2 regions of the Curtobacterium sp. MCBA15_012 genome follow, and region 1 is predicted to be linked to the other one. Evidence: riboswitches for the same ligand, from Rfam matches in the RefSeq annotation. Region 1 holds a riboswitch; the other holds the start of a gene.
The links. A riboswitch is a leader RNA that binds a small molecule or an ion and turns the genes downstream of it on or off. The one in region 1 is predicted to bind thiamine pyrophosphate.
Positions count from the first base shown of each region.

Region 2: linked by a shared signal. The riboswitch ahead of QOL15_RS05105 (ECF transporter S component) and the one ahead of thiM (hydroxyethylthiazole kinase) in region 1 are both predicted to bind thiamine pyrophosphate.

Region 1 is NZ_CP126267.1:1,404,106-1,411,611, reverse strand. Features, by position in the region: gene QOL15_RS06525 (hypothetical protein) at 1-699, opposite strand, end outside; gene QOL15_RS06520 (hypothetical protein) at 783-1,157, opposite strand; gene QOL15_RS06515 (RNA-binding S4 domain-containing protein) at 1,219-1,581, shown strand; gene QOL15_RS06510 (DnaJ domain-containing protein) at 1,629-2,576, opposite strand; gene QOL15_RS06505 (phosphotransferase enzyme family protein) at 2,654-3,403, opposite strand; gene QOL15_RS06500 (NUDIX domain-containing protein) at 3,540-4,454, opposite strand; TPP riboswitch at 4,657-4,753, shown strand; gene thiM (hydroxyethylthiazole kinase) at 4,742-5,614, shown strand; gene thiE (thiamine phosphate synthase) at 5,611-6,372, shown strand; gene thiD (bifunctional hydroxymethylpyrimidine kinase/phosphomethylpyrimidine kinase) at 6,369-7,506, shown strand, end outside.
Region 2 is NZ_CP126267.1:1,112,067-1,119,572, forward strand. Features, by position in the region: gene treY (malto-oligosyltrehalose synthase) at 1-762, opposite strand, end outside; gene glgX (glycogen debranching protein GlgX) at 759-3,272, opposite strand; gene QOL15_RS05100 (hypothetical protein) at 3,402-3,722, shown strand; TPP riboswitch at 3,855-3,966, shown strand; gene QOL15_RS05105 (ECF transporter S component) at 3,961-4,605, shown strand; gene QOL15_RS05110 (ATP-binding cassette domain-containing protein) at 4,611-7,172, shown strand; gene QOL15_RS05115 (ATP-binding protein) at 7,459-7,506, shown strand, end outside.

The sequences.
Region 1 (7,506 bases):
TTCCAGGGTGACCGGCTCGGTGCCGTCCTGCCAGGGCACGAGGAGCGCCTGCGTCGGCTCCGGCAGGGTGCCGAGCCGGCCGACCAGGCCGGCCTCGACGAGTTCGCGGCCCGCCTCGGTGCGGAGCACGGTCGGGTTCCAGCGTCGGCCGACGAGCCCCTGGAGCGTCCCGAGCGCGGCCGCGCTGATGCGCGGACCGGCGAGGGGCGGCTCGGGCGGGGCCTCCGGGAGCGGTTCGAGCTCCCGCTGCGGTCGTGCCGGAGCGGGCTCGGTGGCCCGCACGCCGTCGAGGACCGCGAAGACGAGGTCGTCGGTCGCGAGCAGGCGCGCGAGCGGGCGCTCGACCGTGACGTCGACGCGGTGCCGACCGGTGACGAACAGCAGGTGGGCGCCGGCGACGTCGCGCTCGTCGTCCGGGCGCACGTACTCGACGAGGCGCGCGGGGGCACCGGCGGCCGTCCAGGCGTCGCAGCCGACCAGGCGGAGGCCCTCGACCGAGCCCGGGAGCCGCTCGAGCAGACCGGTGTGCTCCTCGGCGATGGTGCGCTCGCTCGGGCGGGACCGCACGGTGAGCACGACGTCGTCACCGGTGAGGCGGAGGTCCGCCTGCGGGTGCTCCTCGCGGCGCCAGTGGTCGGGGCGGCGGAGGGTCAGCCGGGCGGTCCGGTCCTCGGTGCCGAGGGGGACGGGAGCGGGCATGCCCCGAGGCTACGGGTGGGGTGCTGCGCGGACGGACGCGGCTCGCCGGGAGCGTCCGGGACACGAGGTCGGGCGGTGGTGGCTCACGGTGCCCGGCGGGGTCGGCGCTCGGGTGGCGGTGGCACGGGCTTCGCGGCCACGACGTCGTCGAGCGGGACCTCGACCGGGCCTCGGCGGGTGTCGACCGTGACGGTCGACGCCGTCCGGGCCGTCAGCACCCCGAGGGCGTCCCGGGCGCCGTCACCGTGCCGGGCGCGCACGACGAGCCGGTCGCCGAGGGCCGCGGCGCGGAGCACCGCGAGGGCGCGGGACCGGGCGAGGGCGTCCTGGTCGGTCGCCGCCGGGGGTGCGACGGGACCGGTCGGCGCCGGCGGACGGGCCGCGGCGTGGTCGACCCCGCCGCCCGTCGCGCCGCCCGTCGCGCCGCCGGTCGTGTGGTCGCTCGGGTGGTCCTGCACGCTCCCGACGGTAGCGGGCGCGGTCCGGGTCGCGCCGGGTCGGCACGCCTAGGGTGGACGGATGGACAAGGCACGCGTCGACAGCTGGATCTGGGCGGTGCGGATCACGAAGACCCGCTCCGCGGCGACCGCGGCGTGCAAGGCCGGCCACGTCCGGGTGAACGGCGAACGCGCGAAGCCGGCGCAGACGGTCGGTCCGGGCGACGAGGTCCGCGTGCGCCAGGCCGGGTTCGACCGGATCGTCGTCGTGACGGGGATCATCCTCAAGCGCACGAGCGCGCCCGAGGCCGCGAAGCACTTCGAGGACCGCACGCCGCCGCGGCTCCCCCGTGAGGAGGCCGGGTTCGTCCCGATGCGCGACCCCGGGACCGGGCGGCCGAGCAAGCGGGAGCGCCGCGACCTCGAGAAGCTCCGCGGGTACTGAACCCCCGCAGTCCGGTCAGCGTGGCCCGGTCGGTCCGGTCCGGTCGGTCAGACGAAGCGGACGGTCTGCTGCATCCGGTCGCGGACGTCGAACACGTCGACGCTGCCCTCGGGCGACCACACGCCGCTGAGCACCTGACCGAGTGCGCTGCGCCGGACCACGAACGCCGTGGGCTTCCGCGGGGAGCCGACGACCTGCACGTCCTCGTCGACGGCGCCGTCGGGGACGACCAGGAGACGCCCGGTGAAGCGGACCCGCGTCTGCTTCTGCACGGCTCGGGCCGCGCGTACGAGTTCCTTGACCGGCCGCTCCCCCGGTGCGAGCGTCTCGCCGACGACCTCGCCGTGCTCGATGCGCACCGGACCGCCCCAGTCGATCGACTCGACGGCCCAGAGCCCGCTCGGGGTGAGCACCGCGTGGTCGAGCTTGCCCTCGGCCCCGGCGTCGAGGTCGTGCCACACCGTCACGCCGATGCCCATGCCGGCGACGATCGCGGCGGTGGCCTCCTCTGCCAGGGCCTCGCCGAGGAGGCGCCGGACGTGCCGCGGGGCGGAGCGGACGAGCGCGGGGTCGTACGGGTCCTCGATCGGGTCGCCGAGGCCGACCCACTCCCGCTCGGCCTGCAGGAACACCTCGCGCGACCGACCGCCGGGGTGTCCGTGGGACCGCGCCCGGGGGCGGGAGTCGCGACGCGCTGCCGGAGGTGCGTACTCGTCGCGACCGGAGCCGTCCCTCCAGACCGAGGAGCCCGACGGACCGGACGCGCCCTGCCCGCTCGTGGCGCGCGATCCCGCGTCGTAGGCCCGGCGTGCCGCGGGCGTGCCGATGCGTTCCCAGGCGAGCTGCACCTGGCGGAAGCGTCGGGGGTCGCCGCCGAGGTCGGGGTGGGACTCGCGGGCGGCGCGACGGTAGGCTCGGCGCAGGTCGTCGTCGTCGGCGGTCGCGGGGACGCCGAGGACCTCGTAGGGGGTGGCGTCGGCCGGGCTGTCGGTCATGGCCCTGCGACAGTACCCGAGGCGGGGTCGGAGCCGGCCGCGTGCGGGCTGCACGGCGGCTGGACGCCTGCCGCCGGTCAGGGCGCGGTGACGGCGTCCCGGATCGCGTCGGCGTTCGCCTCGAGGTACGCCACGTCGGCGCGGTAGAGCTCCGCGTGCCCGTGTTCCAGGTCGCTGACGAACTTCGGGTTGCCGGCGGCGGCCTCGGTCTCCATCGTCGTGACGAGGGCGACGAGGGACGCCGTCATCGTGTCGACGAGGACACCGCGCGACCGGTCGTCCAGGCCGTAGGCGCGGCAGAACTCCGCGGCACGGGCGAGCCGCTCGCCCAGGGACGGTGCGGTGCTCCCCTCGACGACGCCCGTCGTGAAGGGGGCGAACCGGTAGACGGCGCTCGCGACGTCCCAGACCCGCGGGCCGGGGTGCGCGGTGTCGAAGTCGATGAGGCCGCTCGCGGCGATGCCGTCGTAGACGCAGTTGTAGGGGGCGAAGTCGCCGTGCACGATCGTCTCGACCGGCAGCCGCTCGGCCTGCGACCAGACGTCGGCTGCGCTGCGCGGGTACGTGGCGGCGGCGTCGTGGTACTGCCGGAGCAGCCGGGCCGAGGTGACGAGCGCGGCCTCGCTCGCGATCTCCGCGGTCCACGGGTAGTTGCCCGCGGTGCCCGGGACGAAGGTCACCGTCTCGAGGACGTCGCCGAGGGCGATCGGTTCCGGTGCGGCGACGAAGCCCTGCTCGTGCAGGTGCGCGAGCAGGTGGTGCACGGTCGGTGTCCACGGCCCCGCAGGACGGTGGACACGGTCGTCGGCTCTCGTGACGCGTTCCATCGTGGACCTCCTGTCGGCACGTCTCCGTCGACGTGGGGGCCAGCGTACCGGCGACGGGGCCCCGGTGGGCGATCTGGTCGCGATCCGCGGTCAGGGCGTCGCGGGAGCACCCTGCTGCCCCCACCCGCGATCGCGGTCAGGGCGTCGTCGGAGCGCCCTCGTGGTCCTGCTCGCGGAACCACCCGGGGCCGCGCACCTCGGCACCGAGCGCCTCGACGCGGGACCGCAGGCCACGGTCCGCCGTGACCACGACGACGGGCGCGTCGCCCGCGTCGACGGCGGCTCCGGCGGCCGCCACGATCGCGTCGTCCCCGGACCCCTCGGCACGCACGACCTCGACCGCGCCCGCGGCGTCGGCAGCGGCACGGGCCTCGCCCTCGAGGACCACGGTCCACCGCGGCCACCACCGGGTGAACCCGAGCCCGAGCGACGCCGCCGGCAACCCGGCCGCGGCGAGCGCCGTCACGGTGTCGAGCAGCCGTCCGGCCGCGCCCGCCCGGTCGCGCCACCACCCGTCCGGCACGCTGCCGACGACGTTCGCGGCGTCGACGACGACGTGCGGGGTGGTCGGCACCGCGGCACGGAGCGCGGGCCAGGAGGCGCCGAACCCGGGGTGGAGCGGCAGGTCGTCGACCTCGTCGACGGGCACCCAGGACAGCGCGAGGCTCTCGCGGTCGGCGATCACCGGTTCGAAGGGCCGGGAGGCGCGCCCCACGACGGTCGTGTAGGTCCAGAACCCCAGGTCGAGCACGGACGTGTGCCGCAGGGTGACGCCGTCGGCCGGCACGCCGGCCTCCTCGGCGGACTCGCGGAGCGCCGCGCGCACGGGGTCCTCGCCCTGGTGGCGGGCGCCGCCCGGGATCCCCCAGGTGCCGCCGTGGTGGCTCCACTCGACGCGGTGCTGCAGGAGCACCCGTCCGGCGCCGTCGTCGACGAGCAACCCGGCGGCGCCGAAGCGGCCCCAGGCCTTGGTGCCGTCGGGTCCGACCGCCCAGGCGTCCCCGGGGTCGCGGGGGCCGGGTGGCGGTCCGGGAGGCGTTGCGCGCTGCACCCGTCAACCCTGGCACAGGGTCCCCCGGGTCCGTCCGGCGAGGTCGCTGGACGTCACCGCGCGGCCCGTCCCCCGACCGGAGGACCGGGCGCGGACCGAGCGCGGGCCGGGCGGCGGGCCGGACCACGGGCCGGGCGGCGGACCGGTGGTGGACGCTCGCCGACGCCCCTCCCGCAGGGCCCCGGAGCTCGTGTACGGTGACGCTCGAGACACGGGGTGCCGCCACCGGGCGGCTGAGATCACACCCGTCGAACCTGCTCGAGCTCGTACTCGCGAAGGGATCGTCCATGGAGAACGCTGCGCCCTCCCCTGCCTGGGCACACCGCACCGCCGAACTGCTCGAGGCCGTCCGCGCCCGGGCACCGCTCGTGCAGTGCATCACGAACACGGTGGTGCAGAACGTGACCGCGAACGTGCTGCTCGCGCTCGGCGCCTCGGCCGCGATGGTCGACGTGCCGACCGAGGCCGGGCCGTTCGCCCGCGTCGCGGACGCCCTGCTCGTGAACACGGGCACGCCGCACGCGGAGCCGCGGGTCGCGTCCGTCGAGGCCGCCACCGCCGCCGTCGACGCCGGCACCCCCTGGGTGCTCGACCCGGTCGCGGTCGGCTCGCTCCCGGTGCGCACCGCGCTCGCCCGCGAGCTCCTCGCGCTCCGTCCCACGGTGCTGCGCGGCAACGCCTCCGAGGTCCTCGCCGTGCTCGGCGCCTCGGCCGGCGGGCGCGGCGTGGACAGCACGGTCGGCCCCGACGACGCGCTCGCGGCCGCCGTCGCCGCGTCGGACGGGAGGACCGTGGGCGCGCTGGCCGTGTCGGGTCCGGTCGACCTGCTGGTCGCGCCCGGCACCGGGACGGTGCGCGTCGCGAACGGCACGGAACTGCTCACGCGGATCACGGGCGGCGGGTGCGCCCTCGGCGCCGTCGTCGCCGCCTTCACCGCGGTCGCCCCGGACGACCCCGGCGCGGCCGCCGTCGCGGCCACCGTGGTGCACACGGTCGCGGCCGAGCTCGCCGCCCGGGACGCCGGCGGTCCGGGCACGTTCCAGCCGCTCTTCCTCGACCGGCTGGCCGCGCTCACCCCGGACGACGTCGTCCGCGAGGCCCGCGTCACGGTCACGGCCGCCCCGGTCGGTGCCGGCACGACGGACGGCGTCCGGTCGTGACCGCCGACCTCGGCGTGTACCTGGTCACCGACGGGGCGCTCTGCGACCGGCACGGCGTCGGCGTGCTCGGCGTCGTCCGCGCCGCGGTACAGGCCGGCGTCCGGACCGTGCAGGTGCGCGACAAGACGGCCTCGGCACGGGACCTGCTCGCGCTGACCGCGGCCGTCGCCGACGCGGTGGGCGACCGTGCCACGGTGGTGGTCGACGACCGCCTCGACGTCGCGCTCGCCGCCCGGGTCGCCGGACACCGGGTCGCCGGGGTGCACCTCGGACAGTCCGACCTGCCCGTGACGGCCGCGCGGGCGCTCCTCGGCCCGGACGCCCACGTCGGCCTCACCGCGAACACGCCGGCGCACCTGGCCGCCGTCGACCGGCTGCCCCGCGGCACCGTCGACCTGCTCGGCGTCGGGGTCGTGCACCCCACCTCGACGAAGCCCGACCACCCGGCACCGCTCGGCCACGCGGGGGTCGCGCGGATCGCGGCCGCCACCGACGTGCCGTGCGTGGCGATCGGCGGCGTGGGCCTCGACGACGTCCCGGCGCTCCACGCGGCCGGCGTCGCCGGGGTGGCCGTGGTGTCCGGGATCTGCGCGGCGGCCGACCCCGGCGCGGCGGCGGTCGCGTACCTGGCGGCGTGGGCCGGCGTCGCCGACCTCCGCGACGGGGTCGGAGCCGTCCACGGGACGGAGCCGGACCCGACCGCGGGCGGCGATCCGCGCCTCCAGGCCGGTGCCGTGCCGGACGGGGGCCGACGGTGACCCGGCCGACGGTCGCGGGCGGGGACCCGCGTCCGGTCGTGCCGCGCGTGCTGGCGATCGCGGGGACCGACCCGACCGGCGGCGCCGGGCTGCAGGCCGACCTCAAGGCGATCGCGGCGCACGACGGCTACGGGATGGGCGTGGTGACCGCGCTCGTGGCGCAGAACACGCACGGCGTGCGGTCGGTGCACGTGCCCGACGTGCGGTTCCTGCGGGAGCAGCTCGACGCCGTGTCCGACGACGTCGAGGTCGACGCCGTGAAGGTCGGGATGCTCGGCACCGCGGCCGTGGTGCGCGAGGTGACCGCGTGGCTCCGCGAGCACCGGCCGCCGGTGGTCGTCGTCGACCCGGTGATGGTGGCCACGAGCGGCGACCGGCTGCTCGACGAGGACGCCACCGACGCGGTGCGCGCGCTGCTCGGCCTCGCCGACCTCGTGACGCCGAACCGACCGGAGCTCGCCGTGCTGGCGGAGCTCGCCGGGGACGCCGACGCCGCGGACCCGGCGCTCCTCGTCGCGCGGACCTGGGACGTCCGGGTGCTGGCGAAGGGCGGGCACGACGACGGACCGACCGCGGACGACGAGCTCGTGTCGCCGTCCGGCGAGCGGCGGACCTTCTCGGCGCCGCGGGTCGCGACGACGAACACGCACGGGACGGGGTGCTCGCTGTCGAGCGCGGTCGCGACGCTCGCGGCCGCCTCGGGCGACTGGGAGCTCGCGGTCGGCGAGGCGAAGGACTGGCTCGGGCAGGCGCTCGGCGGGGCGGACGCGCTGCGGGTCGGGAGCGGGAACGGACCCGTCGACCACGGTGCCGCCGTGCGCGCGCTGCTGCCGGAGCGGCGGTGGACGGACCGCTGGTGGGCCGACGTCGCGGGGGTGCGCGAGGAGACGCTCGCGACACCGTTCCTGGTCGGGCTGCGGGACGGGTCGCTGCCGGCGGACGTGTTCGCGGGGTACCTGGCGCAGGACGTGCACTACCTGCGGGCGTACCAGGGGCACCTCGAGGCGCTGGCGCGGGCGGCGAGCGGGGACGGGTCGGGGTCGGGGCTGGAGCCGGTGGGGTCGGCGGGCTCGGCCGGGTCCGGGGTGTCGGCGGGGTCGGAGTCCGCCTTCTGGGCGGCTGCGGCGCAGGGCT
Region 2 (7,506 bases), 290 kb from region 1:
GCCAGCCGGGTCGTACAGGCCGTCCGGGTGGTCGATCCGCAGGCCGTCGACCAACCCGTCGCGGAACCAGCCGCCGATCGTGGCGTGCGACGCGGCGAAGACCTCGGGCTCCTCGACTCGGATCGCGGCGAGGGTGTTGACCGCGAAGAACCGGCGGTAGTTGAGGTCGTGGTCGGCGCGCTTCCAGTGCACGAACTCGTAGTGCTGGCGGGCGTGCACGGCGGTCACGTCGTCGCCGTCCTGCACGGACCCGGCCGCGGTCGGGTACGCGGTCTCGCCGACGCGGAGCACGGGGCGGTCGGCGTCCGACCGGTCGAGGGCCACGGCGTCGAGCAGGCGGTCGTCGAGCACCGGAATGCGGACCTTGCCGTCGCCGGCGTCCCAGTCGACGTCGAACGCCCACGCGACGGGCGAGCCCTGGCCCTGCTCGAGGAGGGACCACCACCACGGGTTCACCTCGGGGGTGGCGACGCCGACGTGGTTCGGCACGATGTCCACGAGGACGCCGAGGCCGGCGGCGTGCGCGGCCTCGGCGAGACCGCGCAGGGCCTCGTCGCCGCCGCGCTCGGTGTCGACGTGCCCGTGGTCGACGACGTCGTAGCCGTGCTGTGAGCCGGGCTCGGCCTGCAGCACGGGGGAGAGGTACACCCAGTCGGCGCCGAGCTCGCGGATGTGGTCCACCACCTCGGCTGCCCTGGTCAGGTCGAAGTCCGCCGTGACCTGGAGTCGGTAGGTGGAGGTGGGGACGCGTCGGGTGCTCACGCGGGTGCTCCTGTGCTGTCGGGTTCGTCGAGCGCGTCGGGTCCGTCGTGCTCGTCGTTCGTCGTGCTGGTGTCGTGCTCGTCGGACGGTGCCGCTGCTGCGTCCGAACTCGGGCTCGCGCCCGCGACCGGTGCGTCCGCCTCGACCTCGGCCCCCGGCGCGGTGCCGGGAGCGGCGACGGTCGGGTCCGCGTCCTCGGCCGCGTCTGCGCCCGCGTCGGCAGCGGCAGCGGCAGCGGCATCCGCAGCCGCAGCAGCATCTGCGTCCGCGGCGTCGGGCGCGGTGCCGTCCTCCGAGGCCGACGCCACGGGCGCACCCGCGGGGTTGGCGGTGGTCGGGGTCGTGGCGCCCGCTCCGGTGACGGCGTCCGAGCCGACCTCGACCGGCGTGGTCGAGACGACGTGGTCGGGTTCGGCGCGGAGCACGATCATCGAGCGCGCGGGGACGTCGAGCGGTGTGCCCGCCTCGTGCACCTCGTCGCGGGCGCCGGGCTCGGCGGTGTCGATCCGCACCGTCCAGCCGGGCGCGTACTCCTCGGGCGGGAGGATGAACGTCACGACGTCGTCGTGGGCGTTGTAGTACGTCAGGAACGCGACATCGGTGACCCGCTCGCCCCAGCGGTCACGACCGCGGATGCCGTCGCCGTTCAGGTACATGCCGACGCTCTTGCCGAAGCCGGAGTCCCAGTCCTCGGGGTCCATGGCCTCGCCGGAGGGCGTGAGCCACACGACGTCGGGCAGGGGCTCGCCCTCGCCGCGTCGGACCGGGCGGCCGTTGAAGTACCGCGTGCGGCGGAACGTCGGGTGGTCGTGCCGGAGCTTGACCACGTCGGCCGTGAACTGGACGAGGTCGTCGTCGGCGTGCTCCCAGTCGATCCAGCTGATCGCGGAGTCCTGCGCGTACACGTTGTTGTTGCCCGACTGGGTGCGGCCGAGTTCGTCGCCGTGCGCGATCATCGGCACGCCCTGGCTGAGCAGCAGCGTGGCGAGGAAGTTGCGTCGACGCTGCAGTCGGAGCGCGTTCACGGTCTCGTCGTCGGTCGGACCCTCGACCCCGGAGTTCCAGGACCGGTTGTGGCTCTCGCCGTCGTTGTTGTCCTCGCCGTTGGCCTCGTTGTGCTTCTCGTTGTAGGCGACGAGGTCGTACAGCGTGAAGCCGTCGTGCGCGGTGATGAAGTTGATGCTCGCCTTGGGCGTGCGGCCGTCGTGTTCGTAGAGGTCGGCCGAACCGGAGATGCGCGACGCGAACTCGCCGAGCGTCGCCGGTTCACCGCGCCAGAAGTCGCGCACGGTGTCGCGGTACTTGCCGTTCCACTCGGACCACTGCGGCGGGAAGTTGCCGACCTGGTAGCCGCCGGGGCCGACGTCCCAGGGCTCGGCGATGAGCTTCACCTGCGACACCACCGGGTCCTGCTGCACCAGTTCGAAGAACGCCGCGAGCCGGTCGACCTCGTAGAACTCGCGGGCGAGCGCGGCCGCGAGGTCGAAGCGGAAGCCGTCGACGTGCATCTCGGTCACCCAGTAGCGCAGCGAGTCCATGATGAGCTGCAGCGAGTGCGGGTGCCCGACGTTGAGCGAGTTCCCGGTGCCCGTGTAGTCCATGTAGTAGCGCTTGTCGTCGTCGACGAGCCGGTAGTACGCGGCGTTGTCGATGCCGCGGAACGACAGCGTCGGGCCGAGGTGGTTGCCCTCGGCGGTGTGGTTGTAGACGACGTCGAGCACGACCTCGATGCCGGCGCGGTGCAGCTCGCGCACCATCGCCTTGAACTCCTGCACCTGCTGGCCCTGGTCGCCCGAGGCCGAGTAGTGCGAGTGCGGGGCGAAGAACCCGATGGTGTTGTAGCCCCAGTAGTTCGACAGCCCCTTCTCCTGCAGGGTCGAGTCGTTCACGAACTGGTGCACGGGCATGAGCTCGAGCGTGGTGACGCCGAGGCGCTTGAGGTGCTCGATGACCGCCGGGTGCGCCACGCCCGCGTACGTTCCGCGCTGTTCCTCGGGCACGTCGGGGTGGGTCTCGGTGAGGCCCTTGACGTGCGCTTCGTAGATGACCGTCTCGCCGTAGGGGATCCCGGGTGCCCGGTCGCCCTGCCAGTCGAAGAAGGGGTTGATGACGACGCCCTTCATCATGTGCGAGGCGGAGTCGTCGTCGTTCGTGGAGTCGGGGTCGCCGAACGTGTACGAGAAGAGCGACTGGTCCCAGTCGATCTCGCCGCTCGTCGCCTTGGCGTACGGGTCGAGCAGGAGCTTCGACGGGTTGCCCCGGACCCCGCTCTCGGGGTCGTACGGCGCGTGCACACGGAAGCCGTACTCCTGTCCCGGGGCGATGTTCGGCAGGTAGGCGTGCCAGACGTACGCGTCCACCTCGACCAGGTCGACGCGTTCCTCGTGCCCCGCGGCGTCGAACAGGCAGAGCTCGACCCGCTCTGCCACCTCGCTGAACAGGGCGAAGTTGGTGCCGCTGCCGTCGTAGGTCGCGCCGAGTGGGTACGGGTTGCCGGGCCAGGTGTGCAAACGGTCCTCCAGTGGTGGGTCCCGCCAACATATCGGCGTGACCTGCCCGCGTCCGCAGACGAGGCCCCGCAGTGGACAGCAGCGCGCGGGCCACGGGCTGTGGAGGAACGGCCGAGTAGCCTCGCGCGCATGACTGACATCGTGAGCCAGATCGCGGACAAGGTGCGCCCGGTCGGCGTCTCCACCAACTACGGCGAGCCGATCGAGGTCGGCGACCAGACCCTCATCCCCGTGTCGCTCGGCTGGTACGGCTTCGGTGCCGGCGGCGACGGCGACAACGGAGGCGGCGGGGGCGGTGGCCTCTCGATCCCGGTGGGCGCGTACGTCCGCCGCCCGGGACAGGACCTGCAGTTCGAGCCGAACCTCATCTCCCTGCTCGCGGTGAGCATCCCGACCATCTGGGTGACCGGCAAGGCGCTCGCGAAGCTGGTGCGCGCACTCAAGAAGTGACCCGATGACGGACGGGAGGCCCGTGGCGACGCCGCCACGGGCCTCCCGTTGCGTCCGTGGTCGCGTCACGCGACCGACGCGACCGGTCTGCGCACGGGTCGCGGCGCGCGACCGGCGCGCGTCTAGACTGACGCCTACACACACGGGAGTCCGGGTCCACCGGGCTGAGAGGGAGCGAACGGCGCTCCGACCGTCGAACCTGATCCGGATCATGCCGGCGCAGGGAGGAGTCAGCACCATGCCTGCAACCATGCAGTCCACCGCACCGTCCACGACGACCGGGCGCTCGCTGCGCTGGCGCGTCGTCGACATCGTCGTCGCGAGCGTCCTCGCGGTCGCCATCGGCGTCGTCTTCAAGCTCTGGGAGTTCGGCTACGAGCCCCTCAGCACCGTGAGCGCGCTCGTCCTGCCGGGCTCGCAGTCGCTGTTCGGCGGCGTCTGGTTGCTCGCCGGACCGGTCGTCGCGATCATCGTGCGGAAGCCCGGCGCCGCACTGTACGCCGAGATCGTCGCTGCCTCGGTCGAGGCGCTGCTCGGCACCCAGTGGGGATGGCTCACCCTCGAGGCCGGACTCGTCCAGGGCCTCGGCGCCGAACTCGTCCTCGCGCTGTTCCTGTACCGCGCCTACCGCCTGCCCGTGGTCGTCCTCGCAGGCGCCGCAGCCGGCCTCGCGATGGGCCTGAACGACACGGTGCTCTGGTACCCGGGCCTGGACGCCGGCTTCAAGGTCGTCTACGTCGTCTGCGGCATCGTCTCCGGCGCGGTCATCGCCGGTGCCGGGTCGTGGCTGGTCGTGCGGGCGCTCGCCGCCACCGGGGTGCTGTCGCAGTTCGCCGCGGGACGCGAGCACACCAAGCGGTCGAGCGCGGCCTCCCGAGCGTGACGACCGTGTCCGCGGGCGCCGGTCACACCGCGGCGGGGCCCGCGGACGCCGGCGCCGTCGAGGCCGTGGGTGCGCCCTCCGGGTCGAGCGGCGCGGCCGGCATCGAGTTCCGTGACTGGGGCTGGCGCTACGCGGCGCGCGACAGGTGGGCCGTGCGCGGCGTCGACCTGGTGGTCCGCCCGGGGGAGCGCGTCGCCGTCGTCGGGCCGTCCGGCGCGGGGAAGTCGACGCTGCTGCGTGCGGTCGCCGCCGTGCTGCCCGACGAACCCGACCCCGACGACGACACCGCAGCCGCGGTGCAGGGCACGGTGCTCGTCGACGACCGGCCGCCCGGATCGGTGCGCGGGCGTGTCGGCCTCGTCATGCAGGACCCCGAGGCGCACACCGTGATGTCGCGGGTCGGGGACGACGTGGCCTTCGGCTGCGAGAACACCGGTGTCCCGCGCGACGAGACCTGGCGCCGGGTACGCCACGCGCTCGACGTCGTCGGACTGGACCTGCCGCTCGACCGCTCGACGACCGCGCTGTCCGGCGGGCAGCGGCAGCGGCTCGCCCTCGCCGGCGTGCTGGCGATGCGTCCGGGCGCCCTCGTCCTCGACGAGCCGTGCGCCAACCTCGATCCCGCGGGGGTCGCCCAGGTCCACGACGCGGTCCGGGCCGTGCTCGACGAGACCGGCGCCACCCTGCTCGTCGTCGAACACCGGATCGGCACGTGGCTCGACCTGGTCGACCGGCTCGTGCTGCTCGAGCCCGAGGGCGGGGTCGTCGCCGACGGGCCGCCCGCGGAGGTGCTCGCCGAGCACGGTGCGGCGCTCGGCGCGGCCGGCGTGTGGGTGCCCGGGTCGGAGCCGGCGCGGGGATCGGCGCGGTCGGGTGGTGCGGCGCGGTCCGGTGGCGCGGTGCTCCGGCTGTCCGGGGCGGGAGCCTCCGGGGGTGTCCTCGGTGCGCCGCTGCTCGTCGCGCGCGACCTCGGCACCGCACGGGGCCGACACCACCCGGTCGGCACGGGCATCGACCTCGAGGTCCGAGCCGGACGAGTCCTCGCGATCACCGGCCCGAACGGCGTCGGCAAGTCGACGCTCGGGCTGACGCTCGCGGGCCTGCTGCCGCCGGCCGCCGGGTCGCTCGCCGCGACCGACACGCTGCGGGGCGGCGACGGCGCCGGGCAGGGCTCCGTCGGACCTGCTCCGTCGGCGTGGACCAGTCGCGAGCTCGCCGCACGCATCGGCACCGTGTTCCAGGACCCCGAGCACCAGTTCGTCGCCCGGACGGTCCGCGAGGAACTCGCCACCGGTCCGCGAGCCCTCGGCCGGACGGACGTCGACGAGCGGGTGCAGCGGGTCCTCGACGACCTCGGGCTGCAGCACCTCGCCGACGCCAACCCGTTCACGCTCTCGGGTGGTGAGCAGCGGCGCCTCGCGATCGGCACGGTGCTCGCCGCGGAGCCGTCGGTCCTCGTGCTCGACGAACCGACGTCCGGTCAGGACCGGGCCACCTGGCAGGCCGTGGTCGACCGGCTCGGTGCGCTCGCCGACGCCGGGACCGCGATCGTGGCGGTGACGCACGACCGTGACCTCGTCCGGGCGCTCGACGCGGACGAGGTCGTGCTCGGGGAGGACGGGCTGCGACCGGCCGGCCTCGGGACGGCGGGGCCCGAGGGCGTGGCCGGTGCTGGTGCCGGTGCCGCCGAGGCACCCGCGTCCGCAGCTGCGCCCGTGCGCGCTCCCGGCCGTTCCGCGGACGAGGTGGGCACGGCGGTGGGGGCGACCACCGGCGGCGGCGAGCCGGTGTCCGGGACGCGAGCCGCGCCTCCCGTCCGACCCCGCGGCATCCGCGGGGTGCAGCCCGTCGCGTCGCTGCTCGGGGTGCTCGCACTCGGGACGTGCCTGGTCCTCAGCCTCGACGTGGTGTCGGCGGCGGTCGCCCTCGCGCTCGAGGTCCTGCTGCTCCCGCTCCTCCGCCTGCCGTGGCGGACCCTGCTGCTGCGGACCGCGCCGCTCCTGGCCGCCGTGCCGCTGACCGCCCTGAGCATCGCGCTGTACGGACGGCCGTCGGGGCGGGAGTGGTTCGACCTCGGCTTCGCGCACGTCACGGACGGGTCGCTCGGACTCGCGCTCGCGACCGCCCTCCGGGTCCTCGCCGTGGGGCTGCCCGCCGTCGCGCTGTTCGTCCGGGCCGACCCCACCGACCTGGCGGACGGGCTCGCGCAGCTCCTCCGGCTGCCGGCGCGCTTCGTGCTCGGCGCGCTCGCCGCGATCCGGATGATGACGCTGCTGGGCGACGACTGGCGCCAGCTCGGCGCCGCGCGGCGTGCTCGCGGGGTCGCGGACACCGGGCGGCTGCGACGCGGTGCGTCGATGGCGTTCGCGTTGCTCGTCCTGGCGCTGCGGCGTGCGACGACCCTCGCGGTCGCGATGGAGTCGCGGGGGTTCGGCGCGCCGGGTCGGCGGACGTGGGCTCGGGCGGCGCGGTTCGCCGGACCGGAGTGGGCGATGCTGGCGGTGCTCGCCGGGGTCGGGGCGGTGTCGATCGGGGTGTCCGTCGCGGCGGGGGTGTGGCGTGTCTGAGGGGGACGTGGTGCGGGGCGTCGCGGGTGGGGCGGCTGGGGTGTCCGGCGCGCCTGCGTCGGATGCGCTGGCGTCCCTGGGCTGGACGGCGTCGGCGATCGGGTCGGAGCTCGTGACCGGGTCGGTGTCCGTGCCCGGGGTGGGGTCCGTGCCTGGGCCGGGGCCCTTGCCCGGGTTGGGGTCCGGACCTGGACCCGGGCCCGTTCCCGGGTTGGGGTCCGGACCTGGACCCGGGCCCGTTCCCGGGTTGGGGTCCGGACCTGGACCCGGGCCCGTTCCCGGGTTGGTGGACGAGCTCGTCGAGGCGGCGTCGGCGGCCGGTACCGGGCCGGTG